Luteibacter rhizovicinus DSM 16549: one gene and its partner. The protein of the gene in region 2 binds, or shares a complex with, the protein of the main gene of each other region. Links are inferred from orthologs where the notes say so. Each region holds a gene or a part of one and is shown on either strand. Other genes may lie near its edges. The genes, in order: BJI69_RS14090 and smc.

Evidence for each region.
Region 1: the proteins of smc (region 2) and BJI69_RS14090 are in contact, whole or in part, in a crystal structure (PDB 3ZGX), measured with the Bacillus subtilis proteins. The link is inferred for Luteibacter rhizovicinus DSM 16549 from one-to-one orthologs.

The regions. Positions count from the first base shown.
Region 1 is NZ_CP017480.1:3,098,875-3,101,915, forward strand. Bases 311-3,041 are described here. They hold BJI69_RS14090 (segregation and condensation protein A), read right to left. Parts: upstream 2,213-3,041; coding sequence 1,409-2,212; downstream 311-1,408. Other genes in these bases: BJI69_RS14080 (pseudouridine synthase), read right to left, coding at 311-490; scpB (SMC-Scp complex subunit ScpB), read right to left, coding at 487-1,344; dinB (DNA polymerase IV), read left to right, coding at 2,605-3,041. Outside these bases: more of BJI69_RS14080, read right to left, coding at 1-310. UniProt on the Bacillus subtilis protein: Participates in chromosomal partition during cell division. May act via the formation of a condensin-like complex containing Smc and ScpB that pull DNA away from mid-cell into both cell halves.
Region 2 is NZ_CP017480.1:3,416,938-3,421,249, reverse strand. Bases 311-4,312 are described here. They hold smc (chromosome segregation protein SMC), read right to left. Parts: upstream 4,012-4,312; coding sequence 511-4,011; downstream 311-510. Other genes in these bases: BJI69_RS15660 (BolA family protein), read right to left, coding at 4,158-4,312; zipA (cell division protein ZipA), read right to left, coding at 311-488. Outside these bases: more of zipA, read right to left, coding at 1-310. UniProt on the Bacillus subtilis protein: Required for chromosome condensation and partitioning.

The DNA of each region.
Region 1 (3,041 bases), 320 kb from region 2 along the record:
GGCAGAGGTATTCGCGCTCGAGGCCGCTCTTCGGATGCATCAGCGCGTTGGCGAGTTCGCCATCGGTGGTGAGCAGGAGCAGGCCGGTGGTGTTGATGTCCAGGCGACCCACGGCGACCCAGCGCGCGCCCTTCAGGCGCGGCAGCTGTTCGAACACGGTGGGACGGCCTTCGGTGTCTTCGCGCGTGGTCACCACGCCTTCCGGCTTGTGGTAGACGATCACTTCGGCATCGTTGCGATTGTCGGTAGCGACGACGAACTGCTTGCCGTCGAGGACGACGCGGTCGCCGGCGTGGACGCTGGCGCCGATGGTCGCGGCGGTGCCGTTGACTTCGACTTCGCCGGCCTGGATGCGCTGCTCGAGCATGCGGCGGGAGCCGAGGCCGGCGTTGGCCAGGACCTTGTGCAGGCGCTCTTCGAGCACGGCGCCATCATCGGGACGGCTTTCGCCACGCTTAAGGGATAGAACGGAACGTTGCGGCGCACTCATGCGCGTGACTCCTCGGTATCTTCTTCAGCGTCGTCTTTGGCGACGTCGCTTTCGGGGTTCTCTGCCTCTTCGGCAGTGGCGGAAGCCGCGGCGACGTCGTCGCCGGCAGGCAGCTGGTTCGCGACCTCGACCGTCTCGTCCTCAGGGGACGGGGTTTCGGAGGCGGATGTTTCTTCGATCGTCATGGCCTCAGCCACGACATCATCGGATGCTTCGGTATTCGTTGGGCTTTCGTCTTCGTTGTCCGGGTCGATCGACAGGGTGGCGCCGACGCGGGCATGCGCGGGGATGCCGTCACCGTCGAACCGCAGCTGCGGATTGATTTCCTCGAGATCGCGGATCTCGGAAAGCGGGGGCAGGGAGTCCAGCGACTTCAGGCTGAAGTAGTCGAGGAATCCCCTCGTGGTGCCGAACAGGGCCGGCTTGCCAGGAACGTCGCGATGGCCGACGACGCGGATCCATTCGCGCTCCTCGAGCGTCTTGATGATGTTCGAGGACACCACCACGCCACGGATCTGTTCGATCTCCGGGCGGGTAATCGGCTGGCGATAGGCGATCAGGGCCAGTGTTTCGAGCAGCGCACGGGAGTAGCGGCTGGGTTTTTCGGACCACATTCGCGACACCCAGCCGTGGACGTCGCGACGGACCTGGTAACGCCAGCCCGAGGCGACTTCGATCAGTTCGACGCCGCGCCCGTCGCAGTCGTGCGTCAGCGAGGCGAGCGCGACCACGATGTCGTCCGTGGTCACTTCGTCCTCGTCGCCGAAGATCGCCTTCAACTGCGCGATCGTCATCGGCTGGGTCGACGCCAGCAGCGCCGCTTCCACGATGGGTTTCAGTTGTTCGGGTTGCATAGGCCTTCGGGTGTACCGCGCGGGTCGCGCGGATCGGTTCGATGTTCGTGGCCCTCAAGGGCCGTCAGGCGAGCGCCTCTTCGGGCTCGGCATCACTCAGTACCTTCGTCTTCAGATAGATCGGCCCGAGGGCTTCTTCCTGGACGATCTCGACGAGCATTTCCTTGGCCAGTTCGAGCATGGCGAGGAAGGTGACAACGACCCCGAGTCGACCTTCCGTCACGTCGAACAGCGTTTCAAAACGGTGGAACCCGCCGCGACCCAATGATTCGAGCAGGTCGCCCATGCGCTGGCGCACGCTGAGCGGTTCGCGCTGGATCGCATGGTGCGTGAACAGATCGGCACGTCCGAGCACGTCCTTGAGCGCGAGCAGCATCTCCTTCAGATCGAGCGGGGGCGGTACGCGCACCACGTTGTGCTCGCCGACGAAGGCATGCACCACGGTGGTATCGCGTTCCAGGCGCGGCATGGCTTCGATATCGGCCGCGGCCCGCTTGAACCGTTCGTACTCCTGCAGGCGGCGAACCAGCTCCGCACGCGGATCGTCCTCCAGGCCTTCCTCGCTCGGTGGCCGGGGCAGCAGCAACCTGGACTTGATCTCCGCCAGGATCGCGGCCATCAGCAGGTATTCCGCGGCGAGCTCCAGTCGCATCACCTCGCGCATCATGTCGATGTAGTCCATGTACTGCCGGGTGATTTCGGCCACAGGGATGTCGAGGATGTCCAGGTTCTGCCGGCGAATCAGGTAAAGCAGCAGGTCGAGCGGCCCTTCGAACGATTCGAGGATGACCTCGAGCGCGTCCGGCGGGATGTACAGATCCTGCGGCATTTGCAGCACAGGCTGCCCGCGCACGAGCGCGAGGGGCATTTCCTGCTGCTGCGGGACGCCTGCGAAGGCACCCTGGGTTTTTTCGACTACCTGAACTTCGGTTGTCTCGTTAGTCATCGGCACACGTCAGAAGGGTCGCGAGTGCGACCAGGAACGTAACAATCGATGCCGTCCGGCGGCTATACCGCCACCTCGCCCGGCATGCCACGCATCGTCGCCGACGAGCGAAGGGCATTGCCGCTGGACACCCCAGGAGGGTCACCGCCTGTGAAAGATCGTCGGGAGCGGTCCGCTCACGGTCCCGAAACACGGACCGGTGAGGGCGCGACGCCCGAATAAGTTCACCCGATTGAGCACAGGGTATCGCCTGTGCCCGCCCAAGTCCAGCGGCCTGCCTGCCGGGCGTCCCGCGGTTCCGGCACAATATCGGTATGCAGCAGGCCCCTCGCGCGATCATCCATGTCGACATGGACGCTTTCTATGCGTCCGTGGAGGAGCTGGACGACCCGAGCCTGGTCGGCAAGCCCGTCATCGTGGCCGGGCTGGGTCGGCGCGGCGTGGTTTCCACCTGCAACTACGTGGCCCGCACCTACGGGGTCCGCTCGGCCATGCCGACCTCGGAGGCGCGCCGTCGCTGCCCGGACGGCGTCTATATCTTCCCTCGCCATGCCCGCTACGCAGAAATTTCGGAGATCGTCTTTTCGGTCTTCGGCGAGGTCACGCCGATGATCGAGGGGCTCTCCCTGGATGAGGCGTTTCTCGATGTCACGGCCAGCCTGCGCCTGTTCGCCTCGATCGAGGCGATCGGGCGCCGGGTCAAGGAGAGCATTCGCGAGCGTACGGGCCTGAACGCCTCGGTCGGCATGGC
Region 2 (4,312 bases):
GGGAGATCGAAGCGTGGTTCGACGCGCTGCTGTGGCGAATGCGGCGGCGCGACCGGCGCAGCGGATTCGTCGCGAGCCTGCGGCGGATGGATGGCCCCGCGATCGCCGGACAGCGAAGCGCCCAGGCGCTCCAGCTCGGCGCGCAGGTCCACGTCCAGCTCGCCCTGTTTGGGCGACGGACGGAACAGCGGATCGTTGGCCTCGTCGTCGCGGGCGCTGAATTCACGGTCGCCGCGCGTGTCGTAGGAGCGATCGTCCCGGGCGCTGAAGGATTCACCGCCGTCGCCGACTTCTTCACCCTCGTCGTTGAAGACGGGCTCGCGGCGCTCGCGCGAACGCTCCTGCGCCTCCGGCACGGGTTTGCGACGGCCCTGCTGTTCCTTGCGCGGCTGGCCAAACAGCCAGATGAGCACAAGGACGACGATGCCGACGAAAAGCATCGGGATGCCTACGGCGGGGTTCCAGGCGAGGCCGATGACGGGATGCATGCTTCGATTCCTTGTTTAGTGCTTAAGCCACGCCGACGAGCTTGGACGCTTCGGCGAGGTCGACCTGAACCAGGCGGGACACGCCCGGCTCACGCATGGTAACGCCGCACAGCTGGTACGCGGCCTCCATGGTGGCCTTGTTGTGGCTGACAAAAATGAACTGCACCTTCTCGCTCATCTCACGGACCATGGCCGAGAAGCGGCCGACGTTGGCTTCGTCCAGCGGTGCGTCCACCTCGTCCAGCAGGCAGAACGGTGCAGGATTGAGGCCGAAGATGGCAAAGACCAGCGACACGGCGGTGAGCGCTTTCTCGCCGCCGGACAACAGCGTGATGTTGCTGACACGTTTGCCCGGCGGGCGCGCCATGATCGCCACGCCGGTGTCGAGCAGGTCGTCGCCGGTGAGTTCGAGGTACGCGTGCCCGCCGCCGAACAGGCGCGGGAAGAGTTCCTGCACACCCGCGTTCACGCGATCGAAAGTCTCCTTGAAGCGCTGACGGGTCTCGCGGTCGATCTTCTTGATCGCGCCCTCGAGCGTTTCCATGGCGCTGACCAGATCGGCCAGCTGCGCATCGAGGTATTCCTTGCGCTGCGACTGCTCGGCGTGTTCCTGGATCGCTGCGAGGTTGACTGGTTCGAGGCGGGCGATCTTCTGCGACAGGTCGACGAGCTGCTGTTGCCAGCGCTCGGGCTCGGCATCTTCGGCCAGTTCGGTCAGCAGGGCTTCCAGCTCGAGGCCGGAGGCCTTGATCGCCTGGGCCAGCTGTTCGGCGCGAAGCTGCAGGGCCTGGGCCGCCAGACGTTTCTCGGAGACGTTCTCGCGTACCTGGTTGAGGACGTGTTCGGTGCGCTGCCTTTCCTGCTCGAGACGGCGGAATTCGGCGTCGCAGTCTTCGAGGGCGCGGCGCGCTTCGACCAACTGCTTGTCGACCAGCAGGCGCTGGTCGAGATAGGTCTGCCGCTCTTCCTCGAGTTCGGCGATGGGGTCGGAGCCGGCGGCCAGCTGCTGGTCGATCTCGTCGCGGCGCGCAGTGACCTGGCGCAACTGGGTGTCGAGACGGGCCAGTGCCTGCTCGAGTGAGGTAAGCGCTGCCCGCTTGGACTCCATGCCCAGGGCGAGCTGGTGCGACTGATCGGCCGCTTCGCGTGCATTGATGCGCGCTTCCTCGCGCGCTTCGAGCAGTTCGCGACGCTCGTTCTCCAGGCCACGGCGCTCGTCTTCGCGGTCGCCCATGAGGCCGACCGCCTCGTCCAGGCGCGAGCGCGCATCACGCGTCTGGCCGGCGAGTTCATCCACCTGCTCGAGAATGACGCTGATCTCGCCACCGACTTTTTCGGCGCGGGCGCGAGCGGTTTCCATCTTCCCGCGGTGGCTTTGCAGCTGGCCGGCCAGTTCGGAAAGCCGGCGGTGGGCCGCGTAGAGGTCCCGCTGGGCGTCATCGCGCTGACGTTCGGTCTCGAACTTGCGCGTGCGCAGGGTTTCGAGCTGTTCGGTCCACTCTTCGCTGGAAGCCTCCAGCGTTTCGATCTGCTCGGCGAGCTGGCGGATGTCGCGCTCACGGGCGAGCACGCCGACCTGGTTGCCCTGCGCGCGCAGCACGCGCGCCCAACCCGGGCCCATCCAGGCGCCGTCACGCGTGATTACCGACTGGTGTGCGGCGAGCGCCGAAACGCGCGCCGCCGCATCCTCGACGGAGTCGGCCAGGAAGACATTGCCCAGCAGCGCCATCGCAGCGACCGGGCCACGCACGTAGGCAGCCAGCGTGCCGGCTGCACCGGGGCCGACCTGCTCTTTCGCGAACAGCGCCACATCGGCGTTGCCGAGGGCCTCGAATTCCGGGGTCAAAGCGCCGATGGCATCCACCAGCACGCCATCGAGCACGCCGGCGAGGACGGTTTCCACCGCGGACTCGTAGCCGGCATCGACCTGGAGCGACTCGCCGAGGCGGCGTGAGCGATCGAGGCCCAAACGGGCCAACCAGCCGCTCGCCGCGGTCTCTTCCTGGCCCAGCGCAGCGCTCTGCAGCGCTTCGAGCGAGGCCTGGCGGCCGCGCGCGGTCTGCAATTGCTGGCGGGCCTCGTTGAGCGACGACTGCACCTGGCGCTCTTCGTCGAGGACACGCTCGTACGACACCTTGTGCTGATCGAGCACGCCGCCGAGCGTTTCGACACGCTCGCGTTGCGTATCGTGTTCGATGTCGAGCTGTTCGGACGCCGCGTTGAGCGCGGCAACGTCGGTCGCGCGCTGCTCGGTTTCCAACGCTTCCTTACGGCGCGACAGGTCGACGGTCTGTCGATCCAGGTAGGCCAGCTTGGTCCGCTCGACTTCGGCGGCACGGCTCGATTCCGACGCGCCGCGGGTGTGCGCATCCCAGCGCTGCTGCCAGTCGGCCAGCTTGGTCTCGGTCGCACGCTGTGCTTCGCCGGTCTCGTCCTGGATCTGCTGCAGGGCTTCGAGCTTCGGCTCGCCTTCGGCCAGGGCCATGCGCAGGGTTTCCACCTGCTCGCGGTCGGCCGTGATGTGGCCCTGCAGTTCCTCGAACTCGCGCTCGGTGTCGGCGCGCGAGCGGGTGAGGCGCTCGCTGAGATCGCGGTTGTGGCGCACCTGCTGTTCGACGCGCGCGATCTCGGCGCCGACCTTGTAGACCTCGGCCTGGACCTGGTTCAGGTGCTCGCTGGCGCCCTGGTGACGCTCACGCACGGTTTCCAGCTGCGCTTCGATCTGGCGCTGGCCGGCAAGATGCTTGTCGATCTCCAGCTCGGCCTCACGCAGGCCCGAACCCTCGCCTTCGTGCTGGCGATGCAAGGTGCGATATTCGAGGGCGCGCAGCTCGGCTTCGCGATGGGTGTGCTCTTCCTTGAAAGCCTTCCAGCGCTCGGCCGCACGCGCCTGGCGGTTGAGGTGGTCGAGCTGCTTTTCCACCTCGTCGCGCACGTCGCGGACGCGGTCGAGGTTTTCACGCGTGGCCTTGATGCGGCTCTCGGTTTCCTTGCGGCGCTCCTTGTACTTGGAGATGCCGGCCGCTTCCTCGAGGTGGGTGCGCAGTTCTTCCGGCGCCGCCTCGATGATCTGGCTGATCATGCCCTGCTCGATGATCGAGTAGCTGCGCGGGCCCAGGCCCGTGCCGAGGAACAGGTCGGTGATGTCGCGGCGACGGCAGCGCGCGCCGTTGAGGTGATACGAGGACTGGCCGTCGCGGCTGACGATGCGCTTGACCGAGATTTCCGCGAAGCTCGCGTACTCGCCCTGGATCGTCCCGTCGCTGTTGTCGAAGATGAGCTCGACCGTGGCCTGACCCACCGGCTTACGCGCGCTGGAGCCGGAGAAGATCACGTCGGTGAGCGAATCGCCGCGCAGGCGACTGGCGGCGGACTCACCCATGACCCAGCGAATGGCGTCGATGATGTTCGACTTGCCGCAGCCGTTAGGGCCGACGACGCCGGTCATATTGGTGGGCAGGTGCAGCGTGGTGGGGTCGACGAACGACTTGAATCCCGCCAGCTTGATCGTGGTCAGACGCATTATGGTTTCCGTTGGGACGCGGCCGAGGGCTCCGTTCGGGAGCCACCCCCTGGCTGATCGGTCACTTTGCCAAAGGGGGGCGGGGTGCGCAATACGCGAAGCAGCATGAGGTTAAAGCGCTAACCCGTTGTTTTTCGGCCTAACGATCACTCACCGGGAGCTTTTGCCTCGATCGCGAGGGCGTGGATGCCGTCCGGCATCATGTCGCCCAGTGCAGCGTAGACCATGCGGTGCCGCTCGATCGGGTTTTTTCCGGCAAAGGCGGGACTGACGATGCGGGCGAAGAAATGGCCCTTCCCCT